One region of the Bombilactobacillus sp. ESL1187 genome, then DNA from elsewhere that is predicted to be linked to it. Evidence: predicted binding sites of a transcription regulator. Region 1 holds the regulator's gene; each other region holds the start of a gene.

Region 1 (5,840 bases):
ATTTTTAGGGCCGTGAACATTTTTAGCAGTTAACGCATACGTATCGTTGCTTACTTTGGTTCGATTCTGTTGGCCCGTACCAGAAATTTGTAGTGGTTTGGTCAAAACTGGAACTTGCTGTTGTAATTGTTCCAATAATTGATAAAACGGGGTTTGCGGATAGTTAAGTTGTTGCAATAACTGTAAGGACATATAGTTGGGCGAGAAGTAATTATAATGATGCGTCTGTAAAGGAAAATTAGCCGCCATCACAAACGGCGTTGCATGAGAATACAAGGTATTCTGATTGAAGAGATCATCATAAATACCATCACCAGGATAATGATCGCCATACATGACAATTAACGTTTTTTGCTTAGCATGTTGATAATGTTGCACTAATTGCTTAAATGCTTGATCCGAATCGTGAACTTCTTGAAGATAAGCTTCTAATTTTTTAGTCTTATCAGCATCTCCGGCTACTTTATTCTGGAGTTGATAAGAACTTTTGGGACCTATTTCTGCTTGATAAGGCATATGGTTTTGCATCGTCAACATCAAACTAAATTGGCGACTAGACTTTTTTTGTTGTGCATAAAAGTTCGGATAGGCGGAGGCATCTGTATCATACAAACCATGTGGTGACTTCTTTAAATGCTGTAATTTCGATTGATCTTGGAATTTATGGATACCGATCGCTGGATAAGCTTGATTTCTACGATACATAGTGCCGGCATAAGGATGGTAGGCCTGTGAATTATAGCCAGCATCATTTAAATAATGCATGACACTCGGAAAATATTTTTTATTAGGTAAAATATCCTGATAGGGCGTATTGTTTAAAAAGTAATTGGAGAAACCTGTATTGGCTTCAAATTCAATATTAGCCGTACCCCCACCAAAACCAGGAGACACCATATAGCCCCCAGCTTGTTGGACCGTTGGATTCGTAATCATCTTAGAAATATAAGGCATCGGATTTTTATTGCCAACAAGGGGATACCATTTCTGTGTCCGTAAAGGATTGGTTAAAGATTCATTTAAAATATAAATAATGTTAACTTTCCCAACTTTTTTCCCTTGATTGGCTTTAACCAAACCTTTTTGATAACGTTTAGTAATTTGCTTCATAGTCGCCGCGCTATAATTAGCAGGCTTAATCATTGGCGTAGAATGGGCATTAAAGACAAAACCAATTAAAGTACCCCGATTACGATAATTGGCCAATTGTGAACGATCAACATTAGTAATATTATGCTTCGCCAATTGTTTAGAAGCAAAAGAGCGCGTATTTCCTGCTTGTGAGAACAAGCTTAAAGCTATTATTGCTAACACCAAAAAGCCAATTCTCAACGGCCACAGCACCCGATGATTTTTTAACCACAAGCCTTTGGTAACTTTGTGTAACAGGTAGGCCGCTACAAGTAGTAATACAATGCCAATGGCTAAAAGTAATAATGATTGCCAACTGACCATTTTAATTAAACCACCAGCTTGACCAGCCATGTTTAAATCATTAGGTAACAATGGTTCAGAACGTGAAATAATTTTATTAAAGTCCACATATAAAATAATACTGAAAATAATGACGCTCAGGGATATTCCCCACCAATAATCACCTAACAGCGCAATTAGCATCGTTATAATAACTACTAGGCAAAACCAGTTGATTCGCGTGACGACAGGATTATTCTTAATTTCCCAGAACATCTCATGATAGCCGTGTGTCAAACTACCGGTTAAAGCTAGTTGAAATTCAAAATAAAATCCGTAAGCAATTAAACACACTAAAAGTACTTGCAGTAAAAAATACATAAAGCGTTTGACAGTTAGATTATGCACAATAAATCCTCTTTCGACTTAAATTAATACAGTTTTAAATTTTAGCACAATCTAATTTAGATAGGTATATTACTAGCATAATTTGCCGATAAGTCAAAAGCAGTTAAAATGCGGTATTACAAAAAATATTAAATTAAATATTTAAAAATGAGGTTGTAACTAGCAGCTAAATTGCTTTTGTCACAACCTCATATTAAGTATTAAAAAGTCGGAACAAAAAAATTTCGTAAATCAAACAAACCTTCTCCGCTGATAGTGACTTCAAAAGTCAAAAATCTGTGTTTAACTTCTCAAAACTTTTTGTCCCGACTCTTTTTTGAATATTAATCGACCTTGTCAATTGCTTCGGAAGCAATTATTTGGAGATTTTCCCCTTGAAATTGCCAAGCAGTAATTGGCGCCGGAATAATAAAGTGATCACCTAACTGTAACTCGTAGGTTTTCCCAGCAATCACTAGCTGTCCCGTTCCGGAAATCACGGAACATAAGGTGTAAGCACCCAACTGATGTTGCAAACTTAAAGCATCATTTTGCACTTGTAAGCCCCACACTGCAAAGTATGGCGAAACAGGTGGTTTCACATAAGTGGTGATGGAACTAGCACCAAATTGCTGGACCGCTTGATTAAGTTTTGGTGTTTGGAAAGGAACAGTAATCGTATCTAGAGCCTGTTTTAAATGCAGTTGGCGTTTTTGACCGGTAGCTTGTTCAATACGATCATAATCATACAAACGATAAGTAGTATCACTACTTTGTTGTGTTTCTAAGGCAATAATTCCTTGATTTAACGCATGAACACACCCACTAGGCACAAAAACAAAATCTCCTGTTTTGACTGGCATTTTTTTGAGCAAATGTTCCCAGTCCCCCGAGTCAATCAGTGCTTGTAATTCTGCCTTAGTTTGCGCATTATGTCCATAAATCAAATAGGCACCAGGCTGGGCATCAATAATATACCAACACTCCGTTTTGCCTAGCTCACCTTCATGTGCTTGGGCATAAGCATTATCTGGATGCACCTGAACTGATAAACTAGCTTCCGCATCTAAAATCTTAGTCAATAAAGGGAAAACTTTTCCTTGCGGGTAACCAAACAGCTCTGGTTGTTTTTGCCATAGTTGGGCTAAATCTTGCCCAGCAAAAGGTCCATTTTTAACAGTTGATAAACCATGCGGATGAGCAGAGATGGCCCAACATTCTCCCACTTGACCATCAGGTATGCGATAACCAAAACGTTCTTGTAGCTTACGCCCACCCCAAATTTTTTTTTGGAAAGCGGGTTGTAAAAACAATGGTTCCATCTAATACCTCCTAATAAAAGCAGCCGTAATCAACCAAAATTACTACTAACTTACCGCAAAATTCTCGCCTTACAAGCTAAAAGGTGAATCAAAAGTTAAACATTTAATTTAACTATAGTTATCTAAGAAATAAATTAATGTTTGTAATTCATTCGCTAAATCAACATTGTGCACGCGCACAGAATTAGGAGTTGCCAATCTTAACGGCGTAAAGTTCAAAATACCCTTGACGTTGGCTGCTACCAGTTCATCAGCGACCTTTTGTGCACTGATGACTGGTACTGACAAAATCACAACATCAATCTGTTCATCTGCTAAACGTTGTTCTAAAGAATCGACATCATAAACTTGCACACCATTGACAGTTTGGCCGATTAATTCCGGATTCTGATCAAAAGCGGCCGTAATCTTAATATTGTTCGTCTGTGAAAAGTTATAGTTTAATAATGCACTACCTAAGTTACCTACTCCGACCAACGCTACTTTCGTCGTTTGACTTTGGTTAAGTAACTTTTTAAAAAATTCCAGCATTGGTTCAACTTCGTAGCCGTAACCCCGCTTACCTAAAGAACCAAAGTAAGAAAAATCACGCCGAATCGTCGCACTATCCACTTGAACAGCTTTAGCTAATTCTGTTGAGGAAATCTTTTTAGTATTGGAATCATTTAAAAATTGAAAGTAACGATGATACAACGGTAAGCGCTTAATAGTAGCATTTGGTATTTTGTATTTTGTCATGGTTAATATCCCCTTGTGAACAAGTATAATTGATACTTTCAGTATCTACCTTTTAATATCACAATGTCAAGTAAATAAAATCACAAAGTTATTACCTTGAAAATTAACCATTAATTTTGATAAAAGTTGCCATCTCATACGGTGCTAGTTGTTGCGCGTCTGCTTGTAAAGACTGAACTTCTTCTAACGCATTGGTTCGTTGAAAACCAGCCGCTAAGAATTCCGTTAAAGCAACCGTTTTATTCGCTTGATTACTCAATCTAACCACAATCGCATTCTGAATTGTATAAGCACAGTAGAGAGCCGTAATCGTTACATCCGGATCCAACCGTAAGAAAGTCGCTTGGCGTGGTAACTGAGGTAATGATTTATCAAATTCAACATCCCAAATTTTATTGTCTAACCGATTGACAAATAAATTCAGTTTTTGTAACTGGTAATTAACATTGGGGGCCAACCAATTTTCAGCAGTCCGTGCTAACTGATTCTCGTCTAAGTCCGCAACTGCCACTAATCCAAACGCAAAATGATTTAAGCCGATTTCTTCAGCTAGTGGTGTTGGCGTCATCTGATGACCGACACTAGTAGTGTCGCCCGAAGCTCGCCCGGGACGCCACAATAAATTGGGTTTTCCTAATTGACCCGTAGTGGCTAGTAAAGTGACGGCAAAGCTTTGATTCAATAATTCATATTCTTTCATGCCGCCACTTAACAAAAACAAACCTTGCTTGGGCTCATACATGCCCACAACTTTATCAAAGTTGTAAAGATTGACCGGTTTTTCAACAAACTCGTCTTGCCAATTATCCGCAATAGGCAAATTAGTAGTGGTTCGAAAACCGCCTTGAATTTGCGCCCACGCCTGTGAACTTTTGATACCCGTGTTAATCTTTAATCTCAAGCGATGATCTAAAGCTTGGTTGTCAATAATTAATTGACCATCTAACACCGAAGAACTTGTTGCTAAACTTAAAATAATTTTGAAGTTCACGTCAATTAATTGCGGATGGTCCTTTTGCCTTTCAGCTAAAGATTTAGGTAACTGCCAAGTACCTTGAACCGTCATAGTTTGTAAATTAGGAGCAGTCTGCACTTGACATTGTCCAGTTAACGGCAAGCTGACTTCTTGTTCCTGCGGTAAAGGCGAATAATCATACGTATCACCATCATTACCCGAATCTAAAATTTCTAACAGCTGTGGATAAACGTGACCTTGCGTTTGAGCAGTAAAGCTTGTTCCTGTGTATTGAACTTGCCACTTTTGATTGTTAATGGACACAGATGAACTATCTTCTAAAGTTGCTAGCTCCGTTGAAGCTACTTGATAAGAAACCACCTGATAGCCTAATCCCTCGTAGTGCATCTTTAACCGAACCGTCAATCGATAATAGCCCGGTTCATCTTTAAATTCAAAACCTTTGGCGGTTTGTTGCATAATGTGCTCACGTTTAGGGACATAAGTTGCACGAACTAGAACAGCTTGATATTGTTCAGCAAATTTCACTTTTTTACTAGTCGTTAAAAATTCTACTTCTTGATAACCATCAAATACCCGTGGTGAAGTATTAAATAATAACAATTGATTACTATCCAGATTTAAACGTTGCGCTAAGCGCTTCTTAATATAATTTTCAATTCCGGCAGCAAGTTCGAAACCTTCTTTGAAACGTTGCTGAACATCAACAGCAACGTTATCCGTAATACTACCGCCTAATGTATCATGTGGTTGACACTTTAATAACTTTTTCCAAAGTTTTAAAACTAATCCGTTGGACACTTTGATTCCACAAGCTTGGGCAATAACCAGCATCGGTTCAACTCGACGTAAAATTTGTTGTTCTAACTTGAAATTTTGACGTTTAAGCTGCGAGCGCACTGAACCAATCGTCCGATGCACCCGTGAATAAGTGGGATAACGTAATTCACCTTGATACTGAGGTAAATCCTGGTGGCGCAATTGTTGCATAAATTGGGGATAAC
Region 2 (5,840 bases), 440 kb from region 1:
TTTAACCAAGCGGCGACACTTAGCTCGAATTTCCGCCATCTTAATTCCTGGAGTATCGTCAATATAAATATCGGTTTTGGACAAAATACCCATAGCCACAATTAAATTTTGCCATTCGTCATCGTTCAACGTTCCGGTGCGCAAATGATTTGCATCAATGCTCCCTTGAGCACATAATAACCGGCTAGCTAATTGGTCAGCTCCCATTTCCAAACTAAAAATGGCCACCGTTTGCTGACTATGAACTGCCACATTTTCCGCGACGTTGAGTGCAAAAGCCGTTTTGCCGACGCCAGGACGGGCAGCCAAAATAGTTAATTCATCAGCATGTAAACCAGCAGTCATACTATCTAATTCACTGTATCCGGTAGCTAACCCCGTCACTTGTGAATCTTCTTGAGCTAACTGGTCAATATTTTCAATCGTATCATTTAAAACATCGGCTAATTTTTTAAAGCCGTTATTATTCTGGTTTTCGCCGACTTCCATAATAGCTCGCTCGGCATTGTCCAAGACGTTGGCCACATCAGTATCTTGCTCATCAAAACTTTGGGCCACAATATCAGTTGCCGTATTAATCAACTGCCGTAATACGGCTTTATCAGCCACAATTTTGGCATAATAAACAATATTGGCGGCGGTGGGGACGGTTGTTGCCAAATCCCCTAAATAATTAACGCCGCCAATATCTGCTAACTGATTTTTAGCTTCAAGTTGATTTTTAACAGTCACGACATCAATTGCCTGGTCTGCTTCATTTAATTCCAACATGACAGCAAAAATTAACTGATGCGCATGATAATAGAAAGACTCAGTCGTCAAATATTCAGCCGCATCAACAATTTTTTCTGGACGTAATAGAATCGATCCTAGAACTGATTGTTCAGCCTCTTTATTATTAGGTGGAATTCTCTGCATTGTTGTATCGTTCATGAATTAACCTCATATCTAGTTACAATTTTACCACGGATAATATAGGGATAATATATGTTTTAAAATATTCAAAATAACATTAAATACCATCGAAAGTAAACAAAAAAACCTTTCCTAGTTACCAACGTTTAAATTAACTAACTAGAAAAGGTTTTATCATTTAAATTATAAACTAGTGTTTACAGATGCATCATTTGTGCAAACAGTGGCACTGCAATATTATCTACAATACCAATGATAACAACCGAAACAGCGGCCATCGCACCTTGAACAGAACCTAATTTCAAGGCAAAAGCAGAACCAACGGTATGTCCAGCAGTACCCATACCTAAACCAGCACCGATGGGGTCGCTTTCCAATCTGAACCACTTAACTAACCATTTACCTAAAGCATAAATGATAACGGCGTTCAGGATACATGCCATCGCAGTAACAGCAGTGTTGCCACCAATAGCTGTTGACAATGGTAAAGCAATCGCAGTCGTAGCTGATTGACTCATCATGGAAGCTGTGCCGACCCGACTGAGTCCCAAGAGTTTGGAAATTCCCAAAATAACAAATAAGGAAATAAAGGTACCAATTAACAAACTCAATAAAATAACTAGCCAATTCTTCTTAAACACATCATTACGTTTATAAAGCGGAATTGCAAAAGCAATTGTGGCAGGTGTTAAGAACCAGAAGATTAGATCCCCACCAGGCTTATAGAATTTCGTATAAGCTGCTGCAGTCGTCATTCCCATGCCTTTTCCTAACAAGAAAATTAGAAAAATTCCCAAAACCATCGCTACAAACAACGGTTGAAATAAGAAAAAGCCATGAGTCAAATTAAATAAGTATTGCCCAATTTCAAAAACTCCCAATGAAAGTAAGATACCAAATAAGGGATTCGATAATAACTCTGCCATCATTTGTTCTCTCCTCCTACTTGTTCTTGTGTATCTGTATCAGTATGTTTGATCTTTTTACTGATCCATAATAACAATCTTGTTGTATAAGCCGTTACTACCAACAAAACGATTGTTGATAAAATAATGACGATAACTAATTGGACACCTTCATTTGCCATAATGTTCAAATTAGCAGCTAGGGAAATTCCGGATGGTACAAACAAAAAGGCAATTAAACCAATCATGGCACTTCCAAAGGAATCAACCCACTCTAATTTAATAATATGACAAGTCAATAATAAATATAACAAAATCAAGCCAATAACCGGCGTCGGTACAGGGAATGATTTTGGCATCATATTAGAAATCCACTGTGATACAAACAAAATTGCTGCATAAATTAACATTTGAATCAATAATGGTGCAGCTTTTGGCTTCTTATCTTCTGGTTTCATTTTCACATCACCTATTCTTAAAATTTATCGCACTTATTGTCTAAGAGACCTAAACAATAAATTGGTTCCATCATCACTTTCTTTCTCCCAAAATCGATAAAATTTTAGTTTAATCAAAACTAAAAACTATCTACATATGGTTTATAACGTTTTCACGAATTTGTCAAGTATTTCACAAGATAATTGCTTCACAATCTGCAAGCCCTTACATCTTTGAGCTATTAAAAAAACTAGAATTCACAAGAACCTAGTTTCTTTATAATTTTTCTCAAAAAATTCTGCAACTAATACTGTAATTTACATTACAACAATAGTATTACTTTTCACTGACATGCACCCGTATGGAGGCTTCAATCCCTGGATACAATTTCACTGGTACATTCATATAACCTAAAACTTTAATCGGCTCGGCCAATTCGATTTTGCGCTTATCAATTTCAATTTGGTACTGTTGTTTTAAAGCTTGCGCAATTTGTTTACTGGGAATTGAACCAAATAACCGACCATCACTGCCAGCTTTCGATTGTAGTTCAACCACCGTTTCATCTTTTTCTAAAACGGTCTTAATCATTTGAGCACTAGCTTGTTCTTCATCTTTTTCTCGTTGTTCGGCTTGCTTTTTACCATTCAATTCACTGATGGCCTTAGCAGTAGCGACTTGAGCTTTACCATTTTTAATTAAGAAGTTGCGCGCGTAGCCATCAGCGACTTCTTTGACTTCGCCACGCCGACCCTTACCGCGAACATCTTGTGTGAAAATTACACGCATCTTTTCATGCCTCCTAGTTATTGTCTGCTTACTTAGGTTTATCTTCTACTTTTTGTTGGATAATTGCAATCAATTCTTTCTTAGCTTGAGCAATTGTGTAATCAGCTAATTGCGTTGCCGCATTGGATAAATGACCGCCACCACCCATTTCTTCCATAATAACTTGCACATTAAAGTCACCTAAGCTCCGCGCTGAAATTGCTACTTTGGCATCGGACCTTTTAGTAATCACAAATGAAGCATCAATTTTTGATAAGGTCAATAAAGTATCAGCTGCCTGTGCCGCAATCACGGAATCATAAACTTGATCTTCTTCACCCGTGCAAATGGCAATTTGTGGCGTCACCATTTGTACAGTATCAATTAAATGGTTCCTTTGGATATAGGATGACACATTTTCTTTCAGCAAATTTTGCATTTTCGTGCTGTCAGCTCCTACTGAGCGTAGATAACTGGCCGCATCAAACGTCCGTGTTCCTGAACGTAAAGAAAAGGAATGTGTATCGACAAAAATACCAGCTAGCATAGCCGTCGCTTCTAGTTTAGATAAAGACTGTTGACTTTGTGGTTGGTATTCAATCATTTCAGTTACCAATTCACTAGCCGAGGAAGCATAAGGCTCAATGTAAGCCAGTAATGGATTAGCAGGAAATTCTTCACCACGCCGATGATGATCAATCACTACCGTTTGATCGGCTAACTTTGCCGCCAATTCTGGGCTAGCGGAACGCGATGGTTTGGATAAGTCAACCATAATCAACATACTTTGCGCATTAGCTTGATCTAACGCCTGTTGCGGCGTAATTAAATCATTTGATAAATGCTGGTCTTGCTCAATCCATTGCAATAAACGTGCAACATCTGTGTGCGCTCCGTTAGCATCAATCACAATTTTACAAGTTTTATTATTCATTTGTGCAATTCGATGAATGCCTAAACAGGCACCTAAAGAATCCATATCAGGTTGTTGGTGCCCCATCACATAAATAATATCAACTTGGTTAAATAACTCTCTTAAGGCTTGGCTAATCATCCGTGCCCGGACACGCGTCCTTTTTTCCATCGGATTGGTGTTGCCGCCATAAAAGCGTGCTGGTTCGTCCGCCTCACGTACAACTGCTTGATCGCCACCTCGACCCAAGGCCAAATCAATATTTTTTTGCGCATCTAACGCTAGTTGGGCCAAATTATCTTTACCATAAGCAAAGCCAATACTTAAAGTTAACGGCACATTTTGCTGCGAAGTAGTCTTACGAATTTGATCTAAAATTGAAAAGCTATTAGCTTCCAGTGCCTTTAGCGCATTCACATAGCCCACCACAATAAAACGGTCACTGGCCACGCGTTTTAAATACATTTCATTTTGATTAGCCCAATCAGTTAATTGATTAGTTAAATAACTATTCAAATCTGAGCGATCCCGATCAGCCATGGTTTGCACAAGCTCATCATAATTATCAATAAACACTTGCCCAATCGAAATTTTTTCATCTTCATACTTTTGCTTAATAGCTACATACTGCGTAACATCCAAAAAATAAATTACGCGAAAATTTGGTTGCACAAAAGTTTGAAATTGAGTTTGACCAATAGTTAATAACGTCGCAGCTTGTTGCTGCTGTTCATTTTTTTCGACCAGTTGAATTAATTCTGGATTAACTTGATTTAAACTACGTCCTAGTAAATCCTTATCAACAAAATGGCGCTGTAAATTAGGATTCACCCATTCAATCGTGCGCTGTTTGTCGTTATCATACAGTAACATCCCAATGGGAATATTAATCAAAGCTTCTTGTTTGCCCCGATTTTCACGAAATGATAAATCGTATAGATATTTATTAGTTTGCACCACAAACTTGCGTAATAAATAAGAACCAATGGCGACAATTAACGTAAAAATAATAAAGACCAATAAACCTAAAACTGGACTAATTCCAAAAATTAAACTAACTAAAATTAAAGCCAAAACCACTACGACAATTAACCCCCAACGTAGTGGCTGACTAATAGCTAATAAACTATTCTTAGCTACGCTCTTTTTTTTCATACTTACCCTCTTGTAACTAGAATTTAGCTATATTTTAACATACTGTTTACATTAAAAAAGAAGCCTACCTTGAGTAGACTTCTTTGGGATTGAAGCTTATTAATCTTCAGCAACAAATGGTAATAAGCCCATTACTCGTGCACGTTTAATCGCAATTGTTAAACGGCGTTGATTCTTGGCGCTTGTTCCCGTTACTCGACGAGGTAAAATCTTGCCTCGTTCCGAAATAAAACGTTTCAGCAAATCTGTATCTTTGTAATCAATATATTCAATATGGTTAGCGGCAATAAAGTCAACCTTCCGGCGACGACGGCCACCACGACGTTGTTGTGCCATGTTGAACGCTCCTTTCAATTATTCACAAAATTTAAAACGGTAAATCATCATCTGAAATATCAATCGACTGCGTATTATCCGCAAATGGATCTTCATCCATTGATGGAGCAGAATTATTGGCAGCTCTATTATTGGAATTATTAAAATTATTATTAGAGTTGCTTAGTCCAGGAGTCGTATTATTTTCAACCGTTTGATTTTGATTTCCATTATTGTGGTTCGCCGATTTCGGTTCTAGCAGTGCAAAATTCTCCACTACAACTTCGGTCACGTAAACACGCTGTCCTTGTTGATTCTCATAATTGCGAGTTTGAATGCGCCCATCAATACCAACTAATGAGCCCTTATGCGTAAAATTAGCAAAATTTTCTGCTGATTTACGCCAAATCACACAATTAATAAAATCAGCT
Region 3 (5,840 bases), 410 kb from region 1:
ATAAACATTTAAAATATCACCTTGCGCAATCATCTGCACAATCAAATTGCCAATGGCCGTGGCTTCAGTGGGGCCAGCAAACACATTCACACCAGCAATATTAGCTGTTAACTGGTTCATTAAAGCTACATTGGCACCACCACCAACAATATTCAACGTGTCAATTTGATAACCTAAAATTTGGCCCAAAATATCTAATTCATTAGCGTAATACAGTGACAAATTCGAATAAGCAGCCATCGCAATTTCACCAGGAGTTTGCGGGACTTTTTGGTGCGTTTCACGACAGTAAGCTTGAATTTCTGGAATCATCGCTGGTGGATTTTGAAAGCGCTGATCATTGACATCAATATATTGTTGAAATGGCGTTTCTTGTTGTGCTAACTGAGCTAATTGCGCAAAACTATATTGATCATGTAATTCTTTTTTAATATTTTGCACAATCCACAAGCCCATAATATTTTTCAAAAACCGATACGTGCCATACGCACCCCATTCATTGGTGTAGTTGTGTTTAAATGCTAACTGGCCGTTCTCTGGAACATTTAATTCGGCTCCAATCAAAGACCAGGTTCCTGAGCTCAAGTAAGCCCAACGTTGCCCGAGTCCGGGAGTTCCTACGACGGCCGAGGCCGTATCATGAGTCGCTACCGTAATTACTTGAGCTTGGGGTAAATCGTAATCGGGGAATTTATCCGTTTGTAATTCACCCAGCATGGTCCCGGGATCAACTAACTTAGGAAATTGATCGGCACTGACATTAACCTTTTGCAACAAATGTTCATCAAACAAACCTTCGCGTAAACTTAACATTTGCGTCGTGGATGCATTAGTAACTTCCGTTACTGCTTGGCCCGTTAGCACATAACCCAAGTAATCGGGAATCATTAAAATTTTGTCGGTGTGTGCTAATAAATCTTTGTCTTCTTCAAACAATTGGTATAACGTGTTAAAGTCTAAAAATTGAATCCCGGTTTTCTGATAAATATATTCTTTGGATAAATCAGAGGTTAAATCGTGAATCGCATTTTTAGTCCGCGCATCCCGATAAGAAACCGGATCTTTCAAACGTTGACCATCTGAACCGACCAAAACGTAATCAACAGCCCACGTATCAATTCCCACTGTTACTTCCGCATAACCAGCTTGTTTGACTTTTTGCAGTCCCAGTAAAATTTCTTGGATAATATGATCAATGTCCCAACAATCAGCACCATTTTTGGAGGTAAATCCATTGGTAAAACGGTGCATTTCTTTCAACTGCAATTGGCCATCAATTAATTGACCCAGCATCAAACGCCCACTGGAAGCGCCAATATCAATTGCTACATAAGTTTTACTCACTAACTGCACCTTCTATTCTTCTTTGGTACCATAACGTTCCAAAGTGATTTCATCTAAAGATTTACCTTGAGTTTGTGGCGTCCAAATAACACCAATAATCAAAGATACTAACAGCAAAATAATCATGACCGTCCCAGCAACCTTAAAACCAAGATCTGCTAAAATCATTGGGAAAATGATCGACCAAATCCCAGAGCTACCACGGACAATAAAGAACATAAACCCTTGGGAGCCAGCACGATACTTTGTAGGAAACAGCTCCACTGCCCATAAAGCATACCAAGCTTGGGCACCAATTCCGGCAGATAGTCCCCAAATAATTACAAAAGCAATTAAAGCGGCCCAGCCGAAGCCAATATAAGTTAAAATTACCCAAGAAATAACAGCCATTAAAGCCCCTACAAAGAAGAAGCCCCGGGGATTAAGCCGATCGCCAAATAAGGCAAAACCGAAGTAACCAGATAAAGCGGTACATAACCACAAAACTGCTTGTAAAATATTTGCCTGCAAGGTATTTAAGCCACCGACAGTTTCATACACAAATGGCATAAAGAAGCCCATCGCCCCCGCAACTAAATTCCAGAGAGCATAAACACCGCATAAGAAGAGAATACTTTTAATGGAAACCATATTCGAAAATAATTCTTTATATGGATGCGGCTTAATTCCTGATTGCCGTTCTTTTTCCTTTTGTTGCAACCAATCCTGAGATTCCGGTAAGTTTCTTTGCAATAACCACGCAATAAATGCCACAATGGTTAAAAAGACAAATAATAAACGGTTACCTAATAAACCAAGTGGTGCAAATAATGATGCTGCTACAAAAACTAACGTCGGTCCCATGGACCAGGAAAATTGAGAAATCCCAATATCATGGGCCCGATTTTTTCCATCAGATGTTTCACCAATATACGTCCAAGAAGCAGGAACCCCCGCACCTACAGCCATACCTGTTACTAAAAAACCAATTAGTAACATCGGAAAATTAATAGAAAACACAATTAAAAGTGTTCCGACCATGTAGACCAACATATCATAGGTATAAATCATTTTGCGGCCGTATTTATCAGACAAATGCCCGCCAATGATGGCTCCCAATGCCGAACCAAAAGCATTAGCACTCAATGCCCCTAATAAACCGACGGCAAAGCTACTCAAACCAAAGTGCTTTTGCCACATTGTTAAACCTGCACCGCCCGCAACGATTGAGCCTGAGTCTAAAAAATTGGTTAAGGATACTGCCCACGTTGAAGCGTGCGAACTTTTAGCCATAACTTCAGATCTCCATTCATAATTCTTAATCGTAAACGTTTACTGTATAGATTGTAAGCGTAATCGCTAGACTAGCGCAATGGCATAATTCTTGATAATCAGTATCATATTAATACATTTTTTAATTTAATGATTTTAGATTTTGGAAATCAACCAGGGGCACAGTTCGTAATTTTTATCTATAAAAGCACTTTTTAGATTATTTTTTTGTAAAAATAAAATATTTAAACCATTCATCGCAAAACTTTATGAATAAAATCACAAGTTTTTATTGAAATCGTTTTTTGATAGTGACATAATCATTGTTGAAAAGGGTGAATTTCAAGAAAGGGGTTTTATTAATGAAAATTACTGCCGCTGTTGTCAAAGAACAAGGAGCACCATTTACCTTAGAAGATGACATTGAACTGCACGAAGTTGGTCCGACTGATCTCCAAATTCACATGGTGGCCAGCGGGATTTGCCATTCTGATGAAGCGATTCGCAAAGGCGATGCTTCGGTAGGCTATCCAGCAATTTTAGGTCATGAAGGGGCCGGTATCGTTGAAAAAATTGGTTCCGAAGTGAAAAACTTTCAAGTCGGTGATCATGTTATTTTATCTTTTTACGCTGATGGAACCTGCGATAATTGTTTAAAAGGGGTGCCCACACAGTGTCGTAATTATGGTGATTACAATTTGTCTGGGGTCCGGGCCGATGGTGAAGATCAATTTACTCAGAACGGTCAGCACATCTCTAATATGTTTAATCAATCCTCGTTTACAACGACTACCGTTGTTGATCAACGTAATGCTGTCAAAGTTGATAAAAGTTTAGATTTACGGAAATTAGGACCATTAGGTTGTGGTTATGTAACTGGTTCGGGTACTGTCTTTAATACTTTGCAACCAAAACCTGGTGATACGATCGCTGTCTTTGGTACTGGTGCCGTCGGTCTAGCTGCTATGATGGCCGGGCGCATTTCTGGTTGTATTAAAGTTATCGCTGTAGACGTAGTTCCTCAAAGATTGGCCTTAGCCAAAGAATTAGGAGCTACAGATACGATTAATAGTAATGATGAGGATGCCGTGGCTAAAATTCAACAATTAACTAATGGCTATGGCGTTGATTGGACGGTTGACACTACTGGTATTCCTGCAGTAATCAAAAACAGCATTTTAGCATTAGCTCAAGGCGGAACGTGTGCTGCGATCGCCGTGACACCAAAATTATTAGAAATTTCTACTTGGAATGATCTCTGCGTTGATGATCGCAAAGTCGTTGGTGTCAACATGGGCGATTCCATTCCTCAAGTTGATATTACCCGCTTGATTGAATTTTATAAGTTAGGTTGGTTTGACTTTGATAAAACTGAAAAGTTCTATGATTTCAAGGATATTAATCAAGCCAATGCCGATTCTGTTTCGGGGAAAACGATTAAACCGGTTTTGATTATTGATCCCGACTACCAACCAGATAAATAATCGTCGTTACTCGACAGTAACTTGGGAATTTAAGAGTATTATAAAAGGAAATGTTTGGCTCAATCTTAATCATTGACCAACATTTCCTTTTTGTTCCGTTATTGATCGCTAATCAGCTTGCGAAAGGATTTTATTATGAACGCACAAGTTATCCAAATGCTCCAACAAAAAACCAGTTTAGAACAACAACAAGAAGCAACTCATCATTTTATTGCCGATTTACCACAAAGTGCAGTCGCTACTTCTGTCGATCATCAAGCACTCCTCACTTTAACTAACGATTACTTTTTTAAGTACCATTCTGTCTATATCAGTAAACATAACCGCTTTGCCCCCTACCCTAAACACACGCATAAATTTTTAGAATTAAATTATATGTTAACTGGCAGTTGCTCTGAAGTCGTCGATGGGCAACTAGTCAAATTACATGAAGGTGATATTCTAATGATGAATGTTGGTTGCAGCCACTCTATCAAAGCACTCGGGACCAACGATTTACTCATCAATGTTTTGTTTCGCGACAGTAGTATTACTTTCAATCTATTAAACAGTATTCACAAAAATAATAGTATTACTTATAGTTTTTTATCTGATATTTCTCTTGGCAAGCATCCTACCCGCAATTATATTTTATTTCCGCAAAACCAAGACATCAAAGAAACCATGGACGAAATTATTGAAGAATATTTTCTTGAAAAATCGTACTCGAGTCGGATCATTGAATCTTATTTAGATATTCTTTTAGCCAAAATCCTCCGTCACCATCCTTTGCCGACAGTAAAAACCACCAATCGCCAACAAGATTTAATCATTCAATGCTTAAACGAAATTGATCAAAACTATGCCACCATTACTTTGGAACAGCTAGCTAATAAATATGGCTATAACAAAGATTACCTGGGTAATTTAATTAAAAAACACACGCATAATACTTTTTCCCAACTAAAAACCAAACAACGGCTCATTCAAGCTAACAGCCTATTACAATCCAGTACTTTACCGATTAATAAGATTATCACTAAAGTCGGGATTAAAAACAAAAACTTTTTTTATCAAAAATACCATGAATTTTACGGCATGTCGCCCGCCCAAAAACGCGCTGACTTTCAAAAGCGCCATCAAGCTTTATAATGCCTATGCAATTGTTAATTGGATTTTAGCTTGTGTTATTTGCTGGGCAATATCTGCTGACGGACGTTGATCACAAATGATTTCTGCTATGTTCGTTTGCTGAAAAGAGGACATTAAAATATAATCATGACGTCCAAACTTTGAATGATCCACTAACAACACAACTTTCCGTGCGGTTTGCAACAACATCTGTTTCAAAGCATTTTGTTCTTCATTCGCCATATAAATCCCATGTTCATCTAACGAATTACACGACATAAAAGCAATATCTGGACGGTAATTTTGGGCTAAATCACGTAACGCCCGATAACCTAAAATTGAATTTGATTGGTAAGGGACTTCCCCTCCTAAGATAGACAGCTTAATATTTTGCAATTGATTAACTTCAGTGGCAATGTGCAAGTTATTCGTAATAATATGCAGTTGGCGTTTGCCAGCAAAATACTTCGGCAAAAAAGCTAAGGTCGAAGAACCGTCCAAGAAAATTGCTTGATTATTGTGAATCCGTTTTGCAGCTAAGGAGCACAACTTTTTTTTCGCAGCTTCATTCTCACTACGCCTAATAGCATAGGTCATTTCCACATTGGAGTTTTTGAGCAAACTGACATAACCCTGGTCACGTTTGACGGT

What was found. Region 1 encodes Rex, which represses fermentation and respiration genes when NADH is low (regulators of the CRP and FNR family bind a similar motif). Its sites were predicted from a motif close to TTGTGAANTANTTCACAA; they were not measured.
Region 2: AC3B5B_RS03940 (CidA/LrgA family protein) is a predicted target of Rex. The motif match lies at 2,439-2,456, and genes of this name have one in related genera.
Region 3: AC3B5B_RS03815 (NAD(P)-dependent alcohol dehydrogenase) is a predicted target of Rex. The motif match lies at 2,863-2,880, and genes of this name have one in related genera.

Annotation. Positions count from the first base shown of each region.
Region 1 is NZ_JBYLTZ010000001.1:361,552-367,391, forward strand. It holds gene AC3B5B_RS01945 (LTA synthase family protein) at 1-1,821, opposite strand, end outside; gene manA (mannose-6-phosphate isomerase, class I) at 2,145-3,122, opposite strand; gene AC3B5B_RS01955 (redox-sensing transcriptional repressor Rex) at 3,231-3,860, opposite strand; gene AC3B5B_RS01960 (glycoside hydrolase family 38 N-terminal domain-containing protein) at 3,964-5,840, opposite strand, start outside.
Region 2 is NZ_JBYLTZ010000001.1:798,101-803,940, reverse strand. It holds gene dnaB (replicative DNA helicase) at 1-933, opposite strand, end outside; gene AC3B5B_RS03945 (LrgB family protein) at 1,113-1,841, opposite strand; gene AC3B5B_RS03940 (CidA/LrgA family protein) at 1,841-2,278, opposite strand; gene rplI (50S ribosomal protein L9) at 2,595-3,047, opposite strand; gene AC3B5B_RS03930 (DHH family phosphoesterase) at 3,076-5,094, opposite strand; gene rpsR (30S ribosomal protein S18) at 5,194-5,430, opposite strand; gene ssb (single-stranded DNA-binding protein) at 5,462-5,840, opposite strand, start outside.
Region 3 is NZ_JBYLTZ010000001.1:769,554-775,393, forward strand. It holds gene rhaB (rhamnulokinase) at 1-1,344, opposite strand, end outside; gene AC3B5B_RS03810 (MFS transporter) at 1,357-2,616, opposite strand; gene AC3B5B_RS03815 (NAD(P)-dependent alcohol dehydrogenase) at 2,958-4,079, shown strand; gene AC3B5B_RS03820 (helix-turn-helix domain-containing protein) at 4,215-5,210, shown strand; gene AC3B5B_RS03825 (DeoR/GlpR family DNA-binding transcription regulator) at 5,214-5,840, opposite strand, start outside.